One region of the Paenibacillus sp. B2(2019) genome, then DNA from elsewhere that is predicted to be linked to it. Evidence: predicted binding sites of a transcription regulator. Region 1 holds the regulator's gene; each other region holds the start of a gene.

Region 1 (5,917 bases):
TAATGAAAATACTGTTTCATTTAAACAAAAGTTATCTCCGATCCCTGAGTTTGCTTGGCATACGAGTGAGAGGTTAGCTGAGATCGCTAATTCTAAACATCTTGTCTTCGACATAAGATCGCTTGATCCAGATAAGTATTCCTTTCCTTATCATTTTCATAGAAACGCTGAAGAAATATTTGTGATTTTGACGGGAAAAGCGATGTTAAGAACTCCAGAGGGTTTTAGTGAGGTTTCTGAAGGTGATGTGATATTTTTTGAAATGGGACCTGAAGGAGCGCATCAACTTTATAATCATACGGATGCCCCTTGCAAGTATCTTGATCTCCGAACGAACCAGGGCATAGATGTTTGCGAATATCCGGACTCAGGTAAAATCAACATTCTCCCCTATCAAGAAATTTATCAGGCGGATCAACAAGCGGACTATTATAAAGGAGAAAAGCAGGTAAGGGAGAAATGGAACGGAATGGAGGATCACACTTGATTCAAGATCGATGGTTCACAGTCACGAAAATTGATCCAATTACTTATGCAATCAGTGAATATGGACATTGGGAAAAGGTGCACTCTTTTTTGTTGTTAGGGAAAGAACAAGCGGTGTTGATTGATACGGGATTAGGCATCGATAATATAAAAAGAATAACGGATCAGTTAACGGATTTACCTATCACTGTCATCACTACACATGTGCATGCAGACCATATAGGCAGTCATGGACAATTTGAGACGATCTATGTTCATAAAGAGGATGAGGATTGGCTAATTAATGGAATACGAGGTTTGACCCTTGCCCAGATCAGAAAAGATATGAGCCGAGATATTACTCTTCCTGTTCCTGAGACGTTTGATCCTAATACGTATACACCTTATCAAGGGAAACCAACAGCTCTATTGCGAGAGGGAGATGTGCTTGATTTAGGCGGGCGTAGATTAGAAATTTACCACACACCGGGTCATTCGCCAGGTCATATTAGCATCTTTGATCATGCCAACGGGTATCTGTTTACAGGGGATTTGTTGTATGATGTTACGCCAATTTATGCTTTTTATCCCTCTACTAGTCCGGCAGATTTAGTGGCTTCTTTAGAAAAGATTGCGCAAATTCCAAATGTATCTCAAGTATTCGGCTCTCATAATACGTTGGGTCTAGATCCAGCTATTTTGCAAGTGGTTATGAAGGCAGTTCGTGAATTACGTGAACGGGATCTTGTTGCTCATGGTACGGGCATTCATCAATTTAACGGATTTAGTGTGCAATTTTAAAATGAATGTTGGATGCAGCGAAAACGGCCCTCTCAAAAGGACCGTTTTTTTGTCTTTCCTTAAGGTTTTCAAAATTTCTAATTGGGAAAGGTAAAGTGAAGTAATAATAGGCGGAAGGGGGGCATTCATTCGGATACGATCGACCTGAAGAACGCATGTAATTGTTGGACTTGGGAGTAAGCTTCTTTGTATTGATTATCGGATTGTTGAATGGGCAATAAGCCTGGCAAGAAGGAAATACTATACACAGGTATTTCATTGCTGTTCATATATATTTTAAGCGTAAGTTCCTCAATAACATCAGCCTCTTCGTCACCGCTATTAACCACATTAATATCCGCACTTGAAGCAGTTGATTTGCTGTTTTGTTGTCTTTTAGATACTTTTGAAAGGGTTAGTGCGTTAACAACAATCTCTGATCCCATTATATTGTCGAACGAGTATAGCTTTGCTATTGCCTTTTTGCTTGTTTTCGGATTGCTGGTACCTATTGCTATTTTTTTATAAGGTTCATTAAGGGCGATCAAGTGAGATTGATTGGGCGGAATGAATGTTTTGGTGAATATAATATTAAAAGATGAGGTTGCGTTTAACAGCTTAGAAAGTTCAGAAGAAGTAGATAGTTTTTTTAATTCTATAATAACGGCACTTAGAATTAAGACTCCTCCTACAATGGCAAACATATACATCAAGAAAATCAGCATGTAATCACACCTCCAATGATCTCAGTAGAGCAAGATTTATTGCTTATTGAAAGATATGCCTGAATTCTCTCTACTAGTATCTGTTAAGAGCGAAAATCGTGGGAATTTAGGAAACGACTACTGATTAGAAAAAGAGAAAGCACCCAGAGATCTGCCGATTTTGCAAGCTGAGTGCAAAATTGGGGCAACTGCTGGAGTGCTTTGTTGAGAGCATTTAAAATAAATATGTCAAAATCATAAGAAATTGAAGGCTGTGATTTGATCAGTATAAACAATTAGCTGTTTGTATTCGATCGGAGATTCATAGTGAGTATAGGGTCTTACAGAAACATCATTAAGGACTACAAAGTTATAGCTGAAATTTTTATCGGGATGTTCCGCACCTAAATAAGATATGTATTCATCTACAATGACATCATCCATTAGAGATTTTAAGTCAAAAACATCCTCTTTATTGGAGGTGGAAGGGGAGATGGTCCCTTGAATACTGCCGAATGAGGTGAGTAAATTTACTTTTTTTCCACTCGCTTGATCGTTATTTAACAATAAGCCAGAGAGTTTAACAAGTGCATCGACTTTAAAATCGACGAGGGTTCTAATTTTTGAGTTGTTCAAAACGAGACACTTCCTTTCAATTTGAAATCCTGTTAACATTATTCGACATATAACCACATAATTCCTATTAGGTCATCAAAAATACATAAATACAAACACGCCCCCTCCAGTGAACCATGAGTGAGGCGTGTTTATCTATAGAGATAGATTTAATTCCTGATCGTTACTCGTGTTCCAATCGGTACAATCGCAGCTAGTGCTAACACATCTTCATTGTACATACGAATACAACCGTGGGATACTTCGTGCCCTATGGATGAGGGATCATTATTTCCATGTATCCCATAGTGAGGCTTAGATAGCCCCATCCAAAAGACCCCAAATGGACCACCTGGATCGGGTTGTTTGTTGATGATTGTGAATTCACCGAGTGGTGATTGAGTTAACATTTTACCGATTCCGACTGGGAAGCCCCTGATCACAATGTCGTTATCAAGAAGATAAAGCATACGCTGCGTCAGATCAACTATAATCCGGTAATTTGGCATTGTGCAACACTCCTTTCTAATTAAGATATGAGCAGGATGCCTAAACGGTTATTCATTAAAAATGGTCATTTTAGCTTATGGGAACAAATGTTCTATGATTGATAAATAGGGTTTGATAACAGTTAAAAAGCTGTTCTGCATTTGCAGAACAGCTTTTTAAAAAATAAAAGAAAGTTTTATTTTTACGATATACCCTATCCTTATACTTCTCGTAGAAACGGATACCGTCCTTTAAAGGGCGGTATCCGTTTTCGCATGGTAGGAGTGCATACTTAGTGGATATCTCGAAATAATCCGATAACTCTGCCGAGAATGGTTACGCGATTAAGGCGAAGAGGCTCGTACGCCGGATTCTCCGGCTGAAGACGTATATGATCACGTTCTTTATAAAAAGTCTTAACGGTTGCTTCATCTTCTTCGGTCATAGCTACAACGATATCTCCGTTATCAGCCGTTTGTTGTTGACGAACAATAACATAGTCGCCATTCATAATCCCAGCTTCGACCATACTGTCACCTTGAACCGATAACATAAATACTTTGTTATCTCCAACATAGTGAGTTGGAAGCGGGAAGTAGTCTTCAATATTCTCAGTAGCAGTGATAGGAACCCCGGCGGTAACCTTACCTACGACAGGAATGCGAGCGACGGTTTGCGCGAAATGATGGACATTCTCGGAATCCTCTTGGCCAAGCAATTCTATCGCACGAGGCTTCGTTGGATCTCGACGGATAAGTCCCTTCTTCTCTAGCCGATCCAAATGACCGTGAACTGTGGAGCTGGAAGCAAGACCAACAGCTTCTCCAATCTCCCGGACGGAAGGAGGATAACCCTTGCTGCGGACTTCGCTACGTATAAATTCCAGGATCGCCAGCTGGCGACTTGAAATCTTTGACATTGGAATCAACCCCATATAGTAATGTTTGGGAAAATTATAACATAGAACTACCGTTCGCACAAACATAAGTTCTAACTATTATAAATATTAATTCGAAAGAGTTAATAAATGGTAGTCTTGTATTGATTGCGTTTCCTTCATCTAAACGATAAGAGTGATTCTTTATATGAAGAATATGGTAAATAGTAACCTCTGAAAAAAAGAGAACAATTGTTCTAAAATAGTATTGAACAAAACACATGTTCGTGTTATTATAATTTCAAAAGTAAGAACAAGTGTTTGGAGGATGATATTCATGTTAAAATACAGTACATACCGTAGCATCTACGATAAAGCCCCAGTGGTTGAATCTTTAGGACATAATCCTATTACCCGTTATTCAGCTCAGATTAAAGAGATTACAGAGTTTTTGCTTGAAGGCTTGATGCGTTTGTTCCGTAGAGATTTTGTTATTAAACTGACATTGATCATCGTGCTCGTACTATCAGGACTTACAGTAGTAGGTAATGTATTTGCAGGATCTACTACTTTAATGAAGGATGAGAAGCGCGTAGTGGTTGAACGTGGAGATACACTTTGGAGTATTGCTCTTGAGAATAAACCTTCTGATATGAAAACGGCTGTATATATAGAAGGAATTAAAAAATCCAATGGCATTAAAGGTAGTCAGATTAATGCTGGAGATATTCTCACTTTACCTATATATTAATATTCTAAGAACATAATAAGAGGACATGAAGAGCTTGCAGGGAGTAAACCTTGACAAGCTCTTTTTCTCATGGCAGAGTTAGAATTAATTTATAAGGGGAGGGAAAGTTTTGAATATTGATGAGTTGGTCGCGCGTATTAACGAATTGGCACGCAAACAGAAGAGCGTAGGCCTTAATCAAGAGGAAACGGCGGAACGCGCCAAGCTTCGTGAAATTTATTTGGGGAATATTCGCAATAACTTCCGAGCACAATTGAATACGATTGAATTGGTCGATAATGATGAGCATGAACAAGGTAACAAGGGGCGTAAGCATTAACACCCTGTTCCTTTTCATAGATATTACTGGATGACTAGGGGGAACGCATATGGCCCGTTCTTGGGAAAGAATGGTTCAACGCAACACGCAGCAAATTAATAAGCAAAGAAAGAAACAGGGGAAGGAAACGATTTACGCATCTAAATCTAAATCTCCTGGTAAGAACAGTGAAACCTTTAAAGGCCGTAACATTGCATTTCCAGTAGTGTTATTAGTGCTTGGTACTATGTTTTGGATGGTTGGTTCAGTGGACCAGGCCAAAGGTAATGGTATGCTAATGAACTGGTTAGGAGTCGTTTTGTACTACTTACTAGCGGCACTTCTGTTCTTCCGACGTCCGTACTTGAAGGTAGAGAATGCTAGACTATCTACTATAAAATTCAACCGCGAACGTTATCTGCCAGCTTCTGATATTGAGAAAATCATCCTTTCGCGTGGAGCTGTTGTAATTAAGCATAAAGGCAAACGCACGAAATGGATTTTTACCAGACTTATGAATCGTTATGATACCAATGCAATGGGGACTCGACTGGAAGCATTCGCAAAAGCTCACCAAATTGAAGTAGTTCACGAATAGAAATTAACCAGCCATGGGAGAGGGAGACCTGTAATGCCAATTTCCGCCGTACTATTTGACCTTGATGATACACTGCTCTGGGATGATCGGAGCGTTAATGAAGCATTTCGTTCTGCATGTGAAGCCGCTGGGGATACGATTGATCCACAAGAACTGGAACTTGCGGTGCGTAAAGAAGCCATTGGACTATATGAATCCTACGAAACGAACCCGTTTACAAAGATGATTGGGATTAATCCGTTTGAAGCACTTTGGGGGAACTTTACTGCAGGTGAACAGCCGGAATTCCGTCAATTGGAGCAGCTTGCACCGGGATATCGTAAAGAGGCATGGCGTCGCG
Region 2 (5,917 bases), on a different contig from region 1:
TAATGGATAAGACCTTATATTCAAAAGAAAAAAGGCCCCGCTTAGGGGCCAATTCTCAACAAATATAAGAAAGTATAAGTTACATCTTATCCCTTAACCTTATATTCCACCTATTTAGCGTATTCAACAGCCCGTGTCTCACGAATAACGGTAACTTTGATATGTCCTGGATAATCCAGTTCACTTTCAATCATTTTCGTAATATCGCGAGCTAGACGGAATGCCTCTGCATCGTCAATCTTCTCTGGCTGTACCATCACGCGTACCTCACGGCCCGCCTGAATAGCAAATGATTTCTCAACGCCTTCGAATGACTCTGAGATTTCTTCCAGTTTTTCTAGACGTTTAATATACGTTTCCAGTGTTTCACGGCGAGCGCCAGGTCTTGCTGCTGACAATGCATCAGCTGCACCAACCAACATAGCAATAACCGAGGTAGCTTCGCAATCTCCATGATGAGACGCGATACTGTTGATAACAACCGGATGTTCCTTATATTTCTTCGCTAGTTCAACGCCGATCTCAACATGCGATCCTTCTACTTCATGATCCAGCGCTTTGCCGATATCATGGAGCAATCCTGCACGTTTTGCAAGCACGATGTCTTCCCCAAGCTCACCGGCCATCAGTCCAGTTAAATAAGCAACCTCCATGGAGTGCTTCAATACATTTTGACCATAGCTTGTACGGAATTTCAGACGACCCAGAATCTTGATCAAATCTGGATGCAATCCGTGAACACCCACTTCGAAAGTAGCTTGTTCACCATATTCGCGAATTCGTTCGTCCACTTCTTTGCGGGATTTCTCCACCATCTCTTCAATTCGAGCGGGATGGATACGTCCATCTGCCACAAGCTTCTCAAGTGCCGTACGGGCCACTTCACGGCGGATCGGATCAAATCCCGACAAAATAACTGCTTCCGGCGTATCATCAATAATGAGGTCGATACCTGTAAGAGTTTCGAGTGCACGAATATTACGGCCTTCACGACCGATAATCCGCCCCTTCATCTCTTCGTTCGGCAGGGTAACAACTGAAACTGTTGTCTCCGCTACGTGATCAGCTGCACAGCGTTGGATAGCGAGTGTGATGATTTCGCGGGATTTCTTATCCGCTTCCTCTTTCGCCTGCTGTTCAATCTCTTTGATCATTTGAGCCGTTTCATGGCGAACTTCTTGCTCAACATTGCTAAGAATAATACTTCTTGCATCTTCGATGCTTAAATTGGAGATTCGTTCCAATTCAGTGACTTGGTTTTTGTAAATAACATCAATTTGTTGTTGGGTTTCATCAATTCGTTTCTCTTTGTTAGCTACTTGTTCTTCTTTTCTTTCAAGCGATTCCATTTTTTTATCCAGAGATTCTTCCTTTTGCAGCAAACGTCTCTCTTGCCGTTGGATTTCATTCCGACGTTCACGAGTTTCTTTCTCAGCTTCAGTACGGATTCTATGGACTTCGTCCTTAGCTTCCAATACCGTTTCTTTCTTCAGCGCTTCAGCGTCCTTCTTCGCATTTTCTACGATGACAACAGCTTCTCTTTCTGCGCTTTGAATTTTAGCTTCTGCAAGGGATTTACGAATAAAATAACCGAACCCAAAGAATATTGCAGCTACAACGAGAACGATAATGACCCAGATCCATGATTCCAGCATCTGTTCACCTCCTCGTTGGTTCCTCTCCAAGGTATACCCCTGGGAATTGTGCAGTTGTTAAACTATCCGTTCATCACCATACAAAAAACCGGTAAACAACCGATTGCCATACTGCACATGCTGCACATGCACACTGCCCGCCTTATCCGGCGATTACATTTCATATGAGTTGTACGCGAACCGTTTTAAAAAGTCACCTTTTTGGGAAGGAAAAAGGATTCTTACTTTATGCCGATTCATGTTATATTTTATTATTTATAAAAAGACATTGTCAAGAGAGTCGATATACGCATTAATGTCAAGAGAATCAGTGAGTCTAGTAAAATTCCTCATCTTCACCCTCATAATTGTCTTCCTCAAGTAAAGTATTGATCACTTGTCGCACCATATCACCCGAGAATCCACGCCGCATTAAGAAGGCTCCAGTCTTTCTACGCTTATCTGCGGCTTCACCACGAATAAGATTCCATTTCTTACGACCAATCTGAAGTGCACTCTCTAGTTCTTGTTCAGGACTGACATTCTCCAGTGCTTCCGAGATCAAGGTTTTGTCGATTCCTTTCTCACGTAGCTCTTGGCGAATCCACATTTTCCCTTTTCGCTGGTTCGTAATGCGTTGCTCCGCCCATTGCTTTGCATACAAGGGGTCATCAAGAAATCTTTCCTGCTGTAGCCGTTGCACCACTTCCGCAATAATAGTCTCCCCTATTTCCTTCTGCCGTAAACGGCGAGTCATTTCCATAGCGGTACGTGGCTTACGTTCTAGATAACGAAGTCCTTCTACATAAGCTCGTTGTCGCTCATCAGCAACAACAATTTCCTCCAAATCGGCTTTCATAAAAGAATTTCCAGTAATCATCCGATATTTAATCATGACGTCTTCGTGTACAGTCATGTTATAGGCTCCGAAATGTATGATGTAGCGGTGGTCCGACTTCTTCTGACGTTCTACCTTAGTAATTTCTAAAAGTTCTCCATCAGGAAAATCAGATAGGACCTGTACGTCCTGCTCATCCGATTCAAAATCCATATCCAGCTGTATTACCATAGTCGCTTGTCACCTCATAGCAATAAAATATCCCCACAAAGTGCGGCTTAACTTCGGTGCGTACTCAGGTACTTTGGGGGGACCCCAAATATATATGTTCTTACACTGTTAAGAAAAGACACCCTGCAACAATGAATCACAGGGCGTCCTATTCCTTAGTAAATTCTATTGTTCGATTTCGAGAAGTAGCTTTTCTTCTTCCTCTTGCTCTGCAATGATTTCCGCTTCATTTGGTGCAGCAACAATAGTGGACAGGTTACTTGCTTCACGGATCTTGTTCTCAATGATGAGTGCAATATCTTGATGTTCTTTCAAGAACTGTTTGGCATTCTCACGTCCTTGGCCGAGACGCTCACCCTCATAGGAATACCATGCACCACTCTTATTCACGATGTCCATTTCAGTACCGATGTCTACAAGACTTCCTTCTCTGGAAATCCCTTCACCATACATGATATCAACATCAGCTTGTTTAAATGGAGGTGCTACCTTATTCTTCACAATCTTGATCTTGGTGCGGTTACCTACAACGTCGTTACCCATCTTAATACTTTCGACACGACGAACATCCAACCGTACGGAAGAGTAGAATTTCAACGCCCGACCACCCGGGGTTGTCTCAGGGTTACCGAACATAACACCAATTTTCTCACGAAGCTGGTTAATAAAGATAGCAATTGTATTCGATTTACTAATGGCACCAGATAGCTTCCGAAGCGCTTGAGACATCAAACGAGCCTGTAGGCCGACGTGAGAATCACCCATATCGCCTTCGATTTCCGCTTTAGGAACCAACGCAGCTACGGAGTCAACGACAATAATGTCTACTGCACCACTACGGACAAGTGCTTCAGCAATCTCAAGTGCCTGTTCACCCGTATCTGGCTGAGATAGCAACAATTCATCAATGTTTACGCCCAAGTTACGTGCATACTTCGGATCGAGCGCATGCTCAGCATCGATAAATGCAGCTTGTCCTCCTTGTTTTTGCACTTCTGCAATAGCATGAAGAGCAACAGTCGTTTTACCGGAGGATTCAGGTCCGTATACTTCAATAATACGACCCTTTGGAAGTCCGCCTATACCTAACGCAATATCAAGTGCCAAAGATCCGCTAGGTACAACTTCCACTTGCATATGAGTGGATTCTCCCAGTTTCATGATCGAACCTTTACCAAATTGTTTTTCTATTTGACGAAGCGCCATATCAAGCGCTGCACGACGATCTGACAATCAGACCACTTCCTTCACTGTTTATAATAATATAATAACGTGTTTTTGAGGTCTTGCCAAGCTTTTTTTCGAACATACATTCGTTTTTTTTGTCTCAAGCGTTAATTATCCCTTTTATTGTAAGCCTCCCTCCGGACATAGAAGTTAACTGATTTCTCTACTTCACCGGACATCAACGACTTATGATCAAAATCAAAACAGCGATCAAAATCTCCGCAGATATACAAAAAACCGCAGCAAAGAAATCTCAGTGCCACGGTTCTTCCGTATGTCTCAATTATAACTGGGCTAATCTCCCATTACAAGTCTGAGCCTTCAAGAGGTGTCTCCACCTTCCGTTCCTCAAGTCTGCGCCATAGACGATACAACAGAGCTTTAACAGTACGCAGTCGTATATTTTCACGTGTACCTTTAAGATTAAGCTCATACACCTCTGTCTTACGCCCGCGTTCAGCTAAACCAATAAATACAAGTCCGACTGGCTTACGTTCAGAATAGCCTGGTCCTGCTACACCAGTTACAGATAAACCGAAATCACTATCTGCGATCATTCTCACCTGATCAGCTAACACCTCGGCAACTTCACGACTAACTGCCCCTGGAGCATCTGGCCCCTCCAAATAAGCACTTGGCACATTCAGAAGTTTTTTCTTCAGGTCGTTGGAATAACAGACGATTCCTCCCGCAAACATCGAAGCACTGCCTGGAATGTTAGTTATACTCTCCATCAGCAAGCCTCCAGTGCAACTCTCTGCCGCACTTAAAGTCAGACCTGCATCCGCCATCCAATCCACAATCAATTGCTCCAGTGGCACGTCAATATTTGCATATAAATGTTCTGGCAAAATCTCTTTGATCTGTTTCTCCAGAATCTCCAGCTTCTTGTAAGCTTCATGCTCGGAAGGCGCCTTTGTCGAAATACGAACGGTTACCTCTCCCTCTTTAGCGTAAGGAGCTATGGTTGGGTCTGTCTGGCTGTGAATAAGATCAATGAGCTTATCCTCAAGCAGTGATTCTCCGATACCGGCAAATTTAAGCATTTTAGAATAAAGTGGCATTTCTGTCGTTAGAGCGTGCTGCTGGAGCCACGGTACAGCTTTATCTACGAACATCGGCTTCATCTCGCGAGGCGGACCAGGAAGCACAATATAATATTTCTTTTCATGCTCAAAAGCAATGCCAACAGCAAGACCAATCTCATTTGGCAACGGTGTAGTTCCTTCAATTATAAGTGCCTGTTTACGATTATTCTCCGTCATTACAATCTTTCGATCATCAAAGAAACGTTGTACATGATCCATTGCCAAGCGATCTATATGAAGTGTGCGACCTAAGGAAGCAGCCAGCGCGTCTTTCGTTAGATCATCTTCTGTAGGACCAATACCACCGGTAAATATGATAACATCCGCTCTGCTTTGAGCGATCTCAATGGCTTGCTGCAAGCGACTGCTGTTATCCCCAACTACGGTTTGAAAATATACATCAATCCCAATAGCAGCTAGCTCAATAGACAAAAACTGGGCATTACTATTTACGATTTGACCGAGCAAAAGCTCCGTGCCTACTGCAATAATCTCCGCTTTCATACCTGGCTTTCGCCTCCTCGTTATAATGTAGATACACTGCTTTTAGGGTTTAAAAAAGGTAATAGGTGCTTTACCTATTACCTCTCCTATATGTAGCTGCCTAAAATGCTTAAGCATTATGCAGCTGTAATAGATCCTTATTCTTCACAAAATAATCAATTCCAGAGTAAATAGTGATCAAGGCTGCAGCCCAGATGGCAATATCATCTACAGGAATGCTGACGAATTGAAATGGGAAATTATTTAACAACAGCAGTGAGATCGCTACAATTTGTACAACCGTCTTTATCTTACCCCATTTGCTGGCGGCAACCACTTTTCCCTCTAACAATGCTATCTGGCGAAGCCCGGTTACTGCGAACTCACGACTAATGATAACAATTGCGATCCATGAA
Region 3 (5,917 bases), on a different contig from region 1:
CGCTCTCCAAATAATCATGTTGTCCACTAATCCATCCTTTTCCTTGCAGAAAATAAAGGGTATTCAACAATTTCTGAGCAGAAGGTACCGTTTCCGAATCCGCCGGAGCCATTTGCAATTTACGATATGCTATTTGCCACTGAACATCGCTCACAAACCTCGATGCCGAATCAACCATATTTCGAAGATTGCGCTGTTCCATCCACTCTCACATCCTTTTAACTTTTTTAAGTTATAGTATGGGGATACTAGTGACATGAACTCAGCGAATGGACATGAAGTTGTAATTTAATTTAGGACAGTGTAAGGAACTGCTGAATAAATTCACGGCTCAATAAAAAAAGGAGCCCGGCGGCTCCTGACTATATCTCCAATTTACCTCGTATATCTCAGCGGTAGTAATTCAGAAATATCATATTTAGCTAACCGGCCGTCCTCGGATACAATAACTTTGCAATCCTTCCCGTAATCAGCAATTAACTCACGGCACATCCCGCAGGGAGAAACTACTTTAATTTCTCTTTCCTCGCTGTCCGGATCAGAATGCCTTACCGCAACAATCGTATCAAATTCCTTGTAGCCTTCGGATATCGCTTTTCCAATCACCATCGCTTCTGCACAGACTGTAATTCGTCCCATGCTAGCTTCTACATGTACCGCTGTAAAGATTTCCCCCGTCTTAGTACGGAGCGCCGCCCCTACATGGTGTCTCTCCCATTCATAACGTCTAGTAATAATATCTTCAGCAGAGGCAATAAGTGTCTGATCTTCAATCGTAATCAAATACTCCATTTCCAATTCCGTCCTCCTCTTATTTTTCCTAAGTATATTAAATCGCACTGCATTATGATATAAGATATACTATTTTAAGTTCCAAAAAAGGAGGAGCAGATTTGAAAATACAGAAATTACTCACCAGTCTCATCATTGTTGTGTTACTTGCTTTTGGCGGTTACTGGTATGAACAGAACGGAGATCCGGCAGCCCCCTCGTCCACATCCGATTCAGAAGTTGTTCAGCTGATCTTCCCATCAGATCGTTATCCTGAGACCGCTAAGCACATTCAGGACGCGATTGCCAAAGGGGAGTCCGCGACGTGCACGATTAACCGTGAGCAGGCTGAAGACAACCGCAAAGAATCCTTAAAAGGGATCCCCACCAAAAAAGGCTACGACCGCGATGAATGGCCCATGGCCATGTGTAATGAAGGCGGCAAAGGGGCCGACATTGAATACATAACCCCAAAAGATAACCGCGGTGCAGGAAGCTGGGTTGGCAATCAGTTAGAAGATTATGCGGATGGAACCCGCGTAGAATTTATGTTCAAATAATAAGCTAACGTGAACAGTGCTTCAAAAGAATAGCCCCATCCGGTATACCGGATGGGGCTACAATGTGCATCAGCTAGCTTAGAATAAGCAAGCTTTAGTGATGATAACCAGCAAGATGAAGAGTACCAGAATAGCTCCTGTTGAAGTAAAAGGACTACACACCGGACCTACATTTACTGGGCTTACTACAGGACCTACGTTACAACCACAATGTTCCATTCCCATAATTAATTCCTCCTAATGATTAATGACTACAGCACAAGATATGTAAAAAGGAGATAAGCCGTTTGGGCGAACTGGCAAACAAATGCTATTCACCTAATGAATTAGGTAGGCACTGTCGATAAACAGGATATACACAAAGGAGGTGCAATATGGATATAGCCGCATTATCAATGGCAATGAGTCAAGCATCCCTGGCTCAAAATGTGGGGATACAGGTCATGAGTATTGCCAAAAATCAGGCTGAAACCCAGAGTCAAATGATGGTGGAAATGCTGGGCAAAAGCGTTGCTCCCAATTTAGGAAAAACACTTGATATTAGTGTTTAATTGCTTTATGCTAAGGACACACGAGAACACTCGTTCTTATGTGTCCTTATGTTTTTTACTTTACATAGCCTTCGGGCTTTTCTTTTGCTCATTTATGCGAACATACGATCCTATAACTGATTCTGAATGAGGTGAATGATATGAATAACATGAAATCCTATTATCAAATGACTGCGCTGGAGAAGTGGACAGAAGATTTATACAAGCGTCTGAACCTTACTCAGCCTTCGCAAATTTCGATTGCTTATATTGCAGAACGGCTTAATATTTGGGTTCATTATTTGGATGTAAGAAGCAAGAGCATCGAAGCATCAGCGGGGATGTACACCATGTTTATTGACAACCGGCTTCCAGCCAGTCTGCAGCGGCTAGAGTTTCTCCATGAGCTCTGTCATCTGCTCCGCCATGGTACTGATCAAATATTGATGCCAGAACATTTTACGCGGGCACAGGAGGATGAATCTGAGCGATTTATTCTTTATGCAGCTATGCCCTACTCCATGATCTCCCGCATGACATTGCCTGAGCAACGGGAAGATGCAATCAGCTATCTTGCAGCAGAATTTCAAGTGCCAAACGAGCTGGCTTTACAGCGGATTGATCAAATTCAAAGACGTGTTTTTCAGGGGCAATTATTGGCCGTGATGGGAAGAAACGAAGAACGATTAACACATATTCAATAATGACTGCGGTGATAATAAGGGTAGTCGCAATGAAGGACCATTAATTATGGTGGAATTTCTCGCAAGGGGGATCGATATGGAAGCCATTAAAGTAATTGAATTATTGATGACTCATCCAGATTATAACGTAGATGCAGTACACCCCGAAATTCCGGATTTTGTTGGGATCGAGTCGATTGAAGTGGATCATGAAACGGGGACCTTCTCCATTTTATTGCAAGAACCCAAAGACGACTGAAGATGATTTGTGTAAGTTCATAATAAAAAGGCAGCAAGTATAGTATACCCAGGCAATTCTTTACCTACGCGGGTTTAACTATCGGCGGGAAATTTGCTGCCTTATTTGTAATAGTAAAGCTCTCAATTATGCGGATACAAACTGAATCACACCAATAAGAGTTAGAATGAGGAATATGCCCACGAACCCCCAAATAATAAACCATAAGATTCTCAGACCTGGTAGCTTCGGATTAGTATGATTCTCTAATACCTTAATTCGCCGCTCCAGCTCCTGTATTTTTTCTTCTTGTTGCATCATTTTCTTCCTCCCTTCTAATGTGTAAATTACAAGATACAATAGATATGACATACCAGTCACAATATATTACCTTATAATATATACATTTTAGCTAAATGGAGGGAATTAATGAAGAAAAGAACAAAAATAATTCTTATTACCTTCGTTATTGTATATGGAGTCGCTTCTTTAGCGCTTCAGGCCTTCCGAAATCATATGGATAATGAAGTGATTCATTATTTGGTAGCTACGAGAGATTATAAGAATGAAGATCTTTATAAAGTACACACCCAGATTAGTAAGGCTCCCGTCGTAAGTACAACGGTGATTTTTGCAGATGAACCTAACGCAAGATACTCTTATCGAAAAGAGAAGGATCGGATTTATCAATATAGCATGGCTCTTGTAAAAAGGTTTGATCCAAACTATACATATAAACATAGTGAGGAGACCCTCCCGTAAAGGGGAACTTCTATTATAAAGGTGCGATTGTCTCAACAGTCATGATATGGCTGCTGGGGCAATCGCACCTTTTTTAGATTCTAACCCTTGATCTAGACGCTAACAAATTTTCTCAGGAACATAATGTGACCAAATGCCGTCCTAAATGGTGTTATAGGTAAAGGGGGCATAGAATCATGCAACGATCCATGACCCGGCCGGGAAATCATGTGATAAAGAGTTACGAAATCTACGCAGATATGCTGTTCCGGATTGCTTTGGTCCATTTAGGCAGCCGCCAAGATGCCGAAGAGGCCACTCAGGATACCTTCATCAAACTGATAGAAAAAGCACCAAAGTTCAAAGACGCTGAACATCAAAAAGCATGGCTGATCCGGGTAATCACCAATCATTGTAAAACATTACTGGGCAGAGGCTGGCGCAAGCGCGAGGTTAAGCTGGAAAATGCTGAGCCGATTGCGGTAGACACCCCCGAGGATTTGGCTCTACTGCAGTTAGTTATGGCGATGCCTATGAAGTATAAAACCGTAATCCATCTTTATTATTACGAGGACTATCCCATCCAGGAAATCAGCAAGATTCTGCAGATTAGTCAGTCTGCCGTGAAGATGAGACTTCAGCGGGGACGGCAACTGTTAAAACTGGAGCTGGAAGGAGTGGAATCACAATGAAAGAAGATCAGTTTCGAACATTATACAAGAAAGCGGTGGATTCTATGAAACCAGGTGAAGAGATGAAAAAAGAATTGATCGACAAACTGGAGCAACAGCAGGAACGGAAACGTCCACGCAAGACGGTTTATATCGCGGCAAGTATCGTCCTCGCCGCCGGGATCGGCTTAGCTGCACCTAATATATGGCAGCAGTTAAATGGCCAGAGTACTCAAGGGCAAATCGCTCAGGTAACTCCAGGTCCAAGCCAACCAGACAATTCTGGCACAAATGCGTCCGGAAGCATTGTTATCCCCAAGCTGGAACTGCCAGATACCAAATCTGGCGTTATGGCAGATATGATCGCTCTAGTCGTATATAAAGATAACATTTATACACAGTCTGCGACTCGAATCAACGCAGCCGATGCTACCGCTCTGCGCGGTGACAAGCTTGGACGTACTACAGGTGGCATCGATGAATGGAGCGGTAAAGACAAATATATTGAGTTAGCTTCTAACATCGGCGAAACGGATATCTATTCCGTAAAGGGATATGATTCCGATTTCCTGATTATGTCCTATTCGGAAATCAACGGCGAGGTATTCGCCGAACTGTATGAGCATACAAACGGGATCACCGTAAACAGTGGCGCAGATCTATTTGGCAAGCTAAATCTGGAAGGTCGAATTACTTCCGCACAATGGGAAAGCTTCGACAGTTGGAACAACGGACAGCAGCAGTACACAACGCTCGCTGACGACGAGGCGCTTAATGGCTTCTTGAAGGCACTCCAAGCAGCCAAACCGCTGGCAGCAGAGTCTCTTACCGCGCAAGGCATCTACGACAGCGAAGACCGCAAGGTTCTCTATCTCCAGCTGGAAGACAACGCCCGAGTAGAACTGACGCTGTTTGGTCAAGGGCTTGTACGTTACGGTCAGGCACCGGTATTTTTCGAAGTCGAATCCGAGGCATTCCAGCAACTGTGGGATAGTATGAAACTATAGGAATGCTGGTCGAAAACCGAGAGTACAGCGATTGCGACAACGATTGGGACCACTTTTCGGACGCTATACCCATTAGAGAAGTCTAGCTGGATACAAAAAAGGGCGCTGCTTCAAAACCATTTCATGGCTTTGCGACAGCGCCCTTTTTGTGTTGGCAGTATGGTTTGCATTGCACCATGCCAGAATATCTGATTCTAAATAAAAATCCATATATCTCCAAAAGTTTTTGTGTAGTAGAATGATTTTGTCGATTAATATATATGTTTAAGAAGGAGTCTACTTTTGGAATTGTAAATTTGCAAACTGGTTTTTTAAAAACAATCACAATAGACAAAAACACTGTAGAGGATTATGAGATAATGGACGAAACTCATTCCAAAAGTGCTGTGAGTGCTGTGGGAATAGGATTAGTGGGAGGATTTCTACTCGGACCGGTTGGTTTACTCGCTGGCCTTTCAGCTAAGAGTAAAGGAGTTCATATCATTGCAGTTCAGTTCAAGGATGGAAAGAAGAGTTTAATAGAGATAGACGAAAAAATTTACAAAGCTTTTTTGAAGAGTTGTTTTTAGAGAAAGTACATAGTTTAAAAGAGCCGTTGTAGGTTAATCCTATGATGGCTCTTTTACATGTTCAATACCGCTATGATAACGGGACTCAAAAAAAGAACGCCCACCATGGACGTTCCTGAGATTCTTATTCGTATACAACGTTTCAGC
Region 4 (5,917 bases), on a different contig from region 1:
TAGACCGCCATTATTGTCCGAACTGTGGTATAGGATTTCAAGAATAGACGATCTATCCATCCAGTGAAACGCTTTGGCTAAGATGGTAAGACGGAAGGAACCCCAGACGTTCTGCAACTCTTCTGCTCTACCAAGCATCCAACTAACGTTATCAATCCTATGGATTTTTGATAGACGATTAGCCTCTTCCAACATTCCACTTTCCGTATCTACACCTATCATTTCTTCAAACCAATCACTAAATCTTAGTCCCAGCTGACCCGTACCACACCCTAAATCAAGCAGACGGCCTTCTCCGTTAAGCGAAAACTTCTGAATTAAGAACCGAATAAGGGATGAAGGATACTGCGGTCGATATTTTGAATAGTACACTGCCGTACCTTTAAATAAATCCGGACCATATTCATTCATAGTTTCACCCTTCTCTTGTTTTCTGATAGGACAAAATCATAGCAGACATCCAACTAAAATAAAAGGCAGTTCGGTGTGAATCCGAACTGCCTTTTTATTTATGCTGATACGCCAATTCACTGGATTTGGGCTCAATGGGATCAAAAAATCCACATTGTAATGATTGACAAATGGGTCTGTTGCATATATGGTTAATTACATAACTAACTAACCAATGAACATGGCGGTGAATACATGGGAAGCTTAATGGATGATACTCGACCGATATTTATGCAGATCGCCGAACGCATAGAAAATGACATCATCGAAGAAACACTCTTGGAGGAATCACAGGTTCCTTCAACAAATCAATTTGCTGTTTTTTACCAGATCAATCCGGCGACGGCTGCGAAAGGTGTGAATTTGCTTGTCGACCAAGGAATTTTATACAAAAAGCGAGGTATCGGCATGTTTGTAGCTTCTGGAGCGCGCACAGTATTGATGGAGAAGAGAAAAGAGCAATTTTATGAGCAATATGTTGTAACTATGATCCGTGAAGCAGAGAAATTAGGAATTACGTTGGATCAATTAACGAAGATGATTCAGAGGGGAGATAATCGGTCATGAATGAAATCGTTGAGATCAAGGGACTGACCAAGTCGTATGGAAAGGTAACCGTCATCCAAGACATTAGTTTTTCTTTAGAAAAGAACAAAATCTATGGTCTGCTTGGCAGAAATGGTGCGGGCAAAACAACGATCATGCACATGATTACAGCACAGTTATTTGCTACAAGCGGTGATTTAAAGGTGTTCGGGGAACATCCCTATGAGAATAACCGCGTACTCAATCAGATTTGCTTTATTAAGGAAAGCCAAAAGTATCCGGATACGTACCGTATTATCGATGTTCTAGAGGTATCCGAGTTATTCTTCCCTAACTTTGATCGGGACTACGCCCACTCCTTAATCAAGGACTTTAATCTTCCCTTAAAAAGAAGAATAAAGAAGCTGTCCAGAGGAATGCTCTCGGCGGTGGGCATTGTAGTAGGCCTGGCGAGCCGCGCTCCGCTGACTATTTTTGACGAACCTTATTTAGGTCTCGATGCTGTAGCAAGAAGCCTGTTTTACGATCGACTAATTGAGGATTATTCAGAATATCCGCGAACAGTTGTCTTGTCTACACACTTAATTGACGAGGTAAGCCAGCTATTAGAGCATGTCATTGTTATTGACAACGGTAAGCTGATTATCAATGAGGATGCTGAAGCTCTTCGCGGGCGAGCTGCTAAAGTTATCGGTGCGGCTGCGAAGGTCGAAGATTTAATCACCGGTAAAGAGATCATCTCTCGTGAATCCTTTGGCGGATTACTTTCTGCCACTGTTATTGGCTTAAACTCAACAGATCTATCACGTGCTGAGATGCTTGGTCTGGAGATCTCCCCGATATCTTTACAACAGTTAGTTGTTCATCTTACAAACAGAAAATCCCAAGGGAAGGGAGTTGCAGTGCAATGAACCAAATGACAGGGATATTAAAAATGCACTACAAGGATAAATGGTTTTGGTTGTTTATGCCTTGGATTATATTATTGTCCAGCTTTTTGGTTAATCTTGTCATAGCTTTTTTCCTGCAAGAACCAATGTATACCGGCGGCCTAGTCTCAATCTTTATTTATATGTTTGTCATAGGTATCATCATTTTAGTACAGACTTTCCCCTTTGCCTTGGGCTTAAGCCTACGGAGGACAGATTATTTCTTCGGCACATCCTTGATGGCCGTTATAACAAGTGCCGGCTTCTCACTTCTTCTGTTCCTGCTATCTATTGTGGAAACCAAATTAACATCTGGATGGGGTGTGCAGCTACATTATTTTCACCTACCATACTTGAATGATGGTACTGTCCTAGAGCAGCTGTGGATCTATTTCATGATCTTGTTGCATATGTTTTATTGGGGATTTGTTATATCCAGCATCTTCCGTAGATTTGGTAGAAGCGGCCTATTCATTTTCGCGGCAGTCATGTTTATTCTGTACAGTGTCGCTGGATTGTTAATGACATATTATCAGTGGTGGGTAGATGTATTTAATTGGTTGGCTAGCCATACCGCATTTGAACTTGCCTTGTGGAGTATGCCCTTGACGGTCTTGTATGCACTCTTATCGTTCTGGATGCTTCGGAAGTCTACAGTATAAGACTCTGCCTGGAATATTGTTAATATTTATAGGGGGTATTGTATGGATTATGTGAGGGATTACGCCATGTATGCTTCTATATTCGGTATGTTTAGTTTTAGTTGGTTTGGTTGGGCACAAGAAAACCCCAGATCCAGCTGGCGAAAATATATTGGCATAGCTTCTGGTGTATCCCTTCTCGTCTGCTTGATTGGTGTCTATTTAAGTGTGACGAACTGGGATGCTCCCTCCGTATTAAATGACAAGACCTCTTTTGATAATTATCTAATTTCTGTCTATATTGAATTATTGTTGGCTGGTGCTGGAGCTTCTATATTGATGAAATGTAAGTATAATGATTATGTTGCTCCTTGGATTGCCTTTATAGTAGGGATTCATTTTATTGGCTTAAAAAGTGTGTTTAACGATTTCAGTTTATACCTTTTAGCAGCACTTCTGGTTGCAATCTCTATCGTATCACTGTTCATATCTAAAAAACTTAAGGTCGCAAACAGTGCAATTACAGGCATTGGTGCTGGAACAGTTTTGCTCGCCTTCGCTCTATTAGGGTTAATTCGATATTTATCGATCTAGATACGAGTATGCTAAAGTTACCTTCGATTAATTATATTCACACAAAAAAACTCCCTTGATTTCTCAAGGGAGTTTCTTGTGATGCGGTCGAGAGGACTCGAACCTCCACGATATTGCTACCACACGGACCTGAACCGTGCGCGTCTGCCAATTCCGCCACGACCGCACATCATAATGACTACATACCAAACTTGCGGTCACAAGATAGATCATACCATGCTGAGATTAAAGCGTCAATATATTTTCCAGCTTTTCTTATCGATCATTATTTTATGGATAATTATTGCTTTTAATTCCTAATATAAGGTATAATGAGAACAAAGGTTCGCATAATATAAATGAGGTGATTTATAATGGCGACTACGAAGTTGAAGACATCCATTGTTGATGAAGATGTTACTAAAGAAGAACTGTCCCTTGTCAGAAGCTATTTGCTGCTAACGTTTATTCATAAAGTTTTCGAGCGTGACTGCCGTGTAATCAGCAAAAGTGGTCTATTTAAGACCCCTCAGCTTTATATGGAGCTCTTGTCTGGTGCCACTAAGAAGACCTCACTAATGCTTCAAGAGGTTACGCGTGAATTGAGCTCACATGATCTGAAGATCACAACCGTTCGCCAAGATCAACGAGGAGTCGAGGCCTTGTACTCCTGTAGAGGATATCAAGGTGAGATGAATATATTATGGCCAGGATTCCGTAGAGAGATGATGCTGCGAATGCGTGCGTATCTCGGACTGTCCACAGAGCTCTCCATACTCTCCAGAGAAGAAAGTGACTCCCAGCTAGCTTTAAGTATTTAATCCGTCAGAGGCATATATGTAAGCAGAACAGCTCCCCACCCAATTTGGGTAAGGAGCTGTTTTTGCTGCGGAAACTATATATTATCAGGTTCTTTCCTTGGTTCGCTGAAGGGTTGGAATAAATAATTCCGATCCAGCTTTACTACTCGTCTATTCTGACGACGTATCATCACCTGCGAATCATCCCAAGCCAGAACAATCCCTTTTACATCATTACTTTCTATGCCGTCCCGCACCACACGAATTTTCTCGCCGGAAATTCGGTATGCATCTAATTGTTCATCGCTAATCATCATGAATCCCTCCCTCTGTATAGCTTATCCTATTTTCATCCAGAAAAAAGACCCAAATGAAAAATCATCTGGGTCTCGTATAAGTAATTGACCAATTGCATGTCTACTAAAGCATTCTTATATCAGCGCTTCATTCTTCTCGAACCAGAAATCAAGAACTTTAGCGGACATCACACGTTGCTCCAGATACTCCACTTGGTTTGTTGTGAATTTCTCCCTCCAAGGGAAGGAAAGTTCCTCACATAAACCTTTGATTGTCAGAAGTTCTGACCAAGCTACATAGCGTTTGTACCAAAAAAACTGAGGATGTTCAATCATATAGGGATACAGATCGTCGAATTCCGTGTGTTTGCAATCCAGCGCACGCTCGAAGTGATCCTTGGCCTCGGTTAATTTATCAATAAAAAATTGCTCAGTCACCGGTTCTTTCCCCATTGTGACGCCTCCTCCCTATGTCTGATTTTATTATAAAGGAAAATCTATAGGGTGAAAAGCAGTTGTTTGAAAAATAGGCCTGTTCTTATCTCAAAAACGGGTTATTCCCCAAATTCAATGGTGCCTCCACTAAGAGAAGTAATTCTTACGAGTGACTCCAGTCGGATGCCTTGTTCTTTGATCGTCCGAGCTCCAGCCTGAAAGCTTTTTTCCACTACAACGCCAAGACCTACCAGCTCAGCGCCAGAGCGCTCGATGATCTTAATCAATCCACGTGCTGCATCACCATTAGCAATAATATCATCGATAAAGAGGATTTTATCCTCTGGAGAGATGAATTGGCGAGACAACATAATGTCGGTAACAATACCTTTCGTAAAAGAAGGAACTCTTTCACAAAGTGCGTCCGGATCTGCTAACAGTGTTTTTTTGCGACGTGCAAAAACTAACGGCACCTTTAACTCATATGCGGTGGCAAATGCCACGGCAATGCCCGAGGATTCCACGGTCACAATACGTGTAATTCCGCAGTCCGCAAACCTCCCGGCAAACTCCCGTCCCATTTCCATCGTAAGCTGCGGATCTACCTGATGATTCAACAGTGCATCAAGCTTCAGCACTTCATCCGAAACGACGACACCTTCCTCCAAAATCCGCTGTTTCAACACTTCCATGACTTTGAACCTCCAATACCCTTTATAATCGCAGACGTTCCGTACAAATGAATCACGGAAGTCATGTCCTACTGATCCTCATCATAACCTGTACTATATAGAGTACACAAGGCAATCCTGCATAGCACGCATTATGATTTTTCTTTTGTTCTTAAAACTATTAGGAGGGGAGCCATGAAATCACATGTCCGAACATTACAGATCGCATTCACTTACATTGGCACCATTGTAGGAGCCGGATTCGCCACCGGACAAGAAATATTAAAATTCTTCACTCGTTACGGACACTGGGCAGTCCTGACCATCCTGCTCTCTACTATACTGTTTATATGGCTGGGTACGAAAATGATGGTCATCGCTCGGCGCATAGAAGCAGAGTCTTATGAAGACTTTAACCGACACCTCTTCGGCGACCAAGTCGGAAGCACCATCAGTTTGTTCACGATGGTCATCTTAATCGGTGTCAACAGTATTATGCTTGCAGGCGCGGGCGCTATTTTTCAAGAACATCTTGGATTTCATTATCAAACAGGGCTAATACTCACGCTGGTGGGT

Evidence for each region. The regulator LexA, encoded in region 1, represses DNA repair genes until DNA is damaged. The targets are predictions, from matches to a motif close to CGAACATATGTTCG.
Region 2: recA (recombinase RecA) is a predicted target of LexA. The motif match lies at 4,006-4,019, and genes of this name have one in related genera.
Region 3: PAENI_RS21425 (ImmA/IrrE family metallo-endopeptidase) is a predicted target of LexA. The motif match lies at 1,980-1,993, and genes of this name have one in related genera.
Region 4: PAENI_RS01260 (YhjD family protein) is a predicted target of LexA. The motif match lies at 3,475-3,488, and genes of this name have one in related genera.

What each region holds. Positions count from the first base shown of each region.
Region 1 covers NZ_VTZR01000025.1:287,283-293,199, forward strand. The annotation lists gene PAENI_RS26455 (cupin domain-containing protein) at 1-487, shown strand, start outside; gene PAENI_RS26460 (MBL fold metallo-hydrolase) at 460-1,266, shown strand; gene PAENI_RS26465 (hypothetical protein) at 1,392-1,970, opposite strand; gene PAENI_RS26470 (hypothetical protein) at 2,205-2,585, opposite strand; gene PAENI_RS26475 (L,D-transpeptidase) at 2,735-3,073, opposite strand; gene lexA (transcriptional repressor LexA) at 3,346-3,972, opposite strand; gene PAENI_RS26485 (LysM peptidoglycan-binding domain-containing protein) at 4,268-4,681, shown strand; gene PAENI_RS26490 (DUF896 domain-containing protein) at 4,791-5,000, shown strand; gene PAENI_RS26495 (hypothetical protein) at 5,050-5,577, shown strand; gene PAENI_RS26500 (HAD family hydrolase) at 5,611-5,917, shown strand, end outside.
Region 2 covers NZ_VTZR01000019.1:169,193-175,109, forward strand. The annotation lists gene rny (ribonuclease Y) at 111-1,655, opposite strand; gene PAENI_RS17065 (regulatory protein RecX) at 1,972-2,703, opposite strand; gene recA (recombinase RecA) at 2,869-3,936, opposite strand; gene PAENI_RS17075 (competence/damage-inducible protein A) at 4,236-5,522, opposite strand; gene pgsA (CDP-diacylglycerol--glycerol-3-phosphate 3-phosphatidyltransferase) at 5,632-5,917, opposite strand, start outside.
Region 3 covers NZ_VTZR01000024.1:13,101-19,017, reverse strand. The annotation lists gene PAENI_RS21445 (glycosyl hydrolase) at 1-202, opposite strand, end outside; gene PAENI_RS21440 (cytidine deaminase) at 376-792, opposite strand; gene PAENI_RS21435 (NucA/NucB deoxyribonuclease domain-containing protein) at 900-1,331, shown strand; gene PAENI_RS31940 (hypothetical protein) at 1,410-1,556, opposite strand; gene PAENI_RS21430 (YjfB family protein) at 1,706-1,882, shown strand; gene PAENI_RS21425 (ImmA/IrrE family metallo-endopeptidase) at 2,023-2,565, shown strand; gene PAENI_RS31935 (hypothetical protein) at 2,642-2,803, shown strand; gene PAENI_RS31930 (hypothetical protein) at 2,930-3,103, opposite strand; gene PAENI_RS21420 (DUF3139 domain-containing protein) at 3,212-3,544, shown strand; gene PAENI_RS21415 (RNA polymerase sigma factor) at 3,721-4,215, shown strand; gene PAENI_RS21410 (hypothetical protein) at 4,212-5,201, shown strand; gene PAENI_RS21405 (hypothetical protein) at 5,462-5,770, shown strand.
Region 4 covers NZ_VTZR01000002.1:201,113-207,029, reverse strand. The annotation lists gene PAENI_RS01290 (methyltransferase domain-containing protein) at 1-411, opposite strand, end outside; gene PAENI_RS01285 (GntR family transcriptional regulator) at 646-1,017, shown strand; gene PAENI_RS01280 (ABC transporter ATP-binding protein) at 1,014-1,907, shown strand; gene PAENI_RS01275 (hypothetical protein) at 1,904-2,587, shown strand; gene PAENI_RS01270 (hypothetical protein) at 2,630-3,160, shown strand; tRNA gene PAENI_RS01265 (tRNA-Leu) at 3,243-3,326, opposite strand; gene PAENI_RS01260 (YhjD family protein) at 3,514-3,960, shown strand; gene PAENI_RS01255 (hypothetical protein) at 4,035-4,253, opposite strand; gene PAENI_RS01250 (hypothetical protein) at 4,371-4,688, opposite strand; gene PAENI_RS01245 (xanthine phosphoribosyltransferase) at 4,790-5,362, opposite strand; gene PAENI_RS01240 (YkvI family membrane protein) at 5,537-5,917, shown strand, end outside.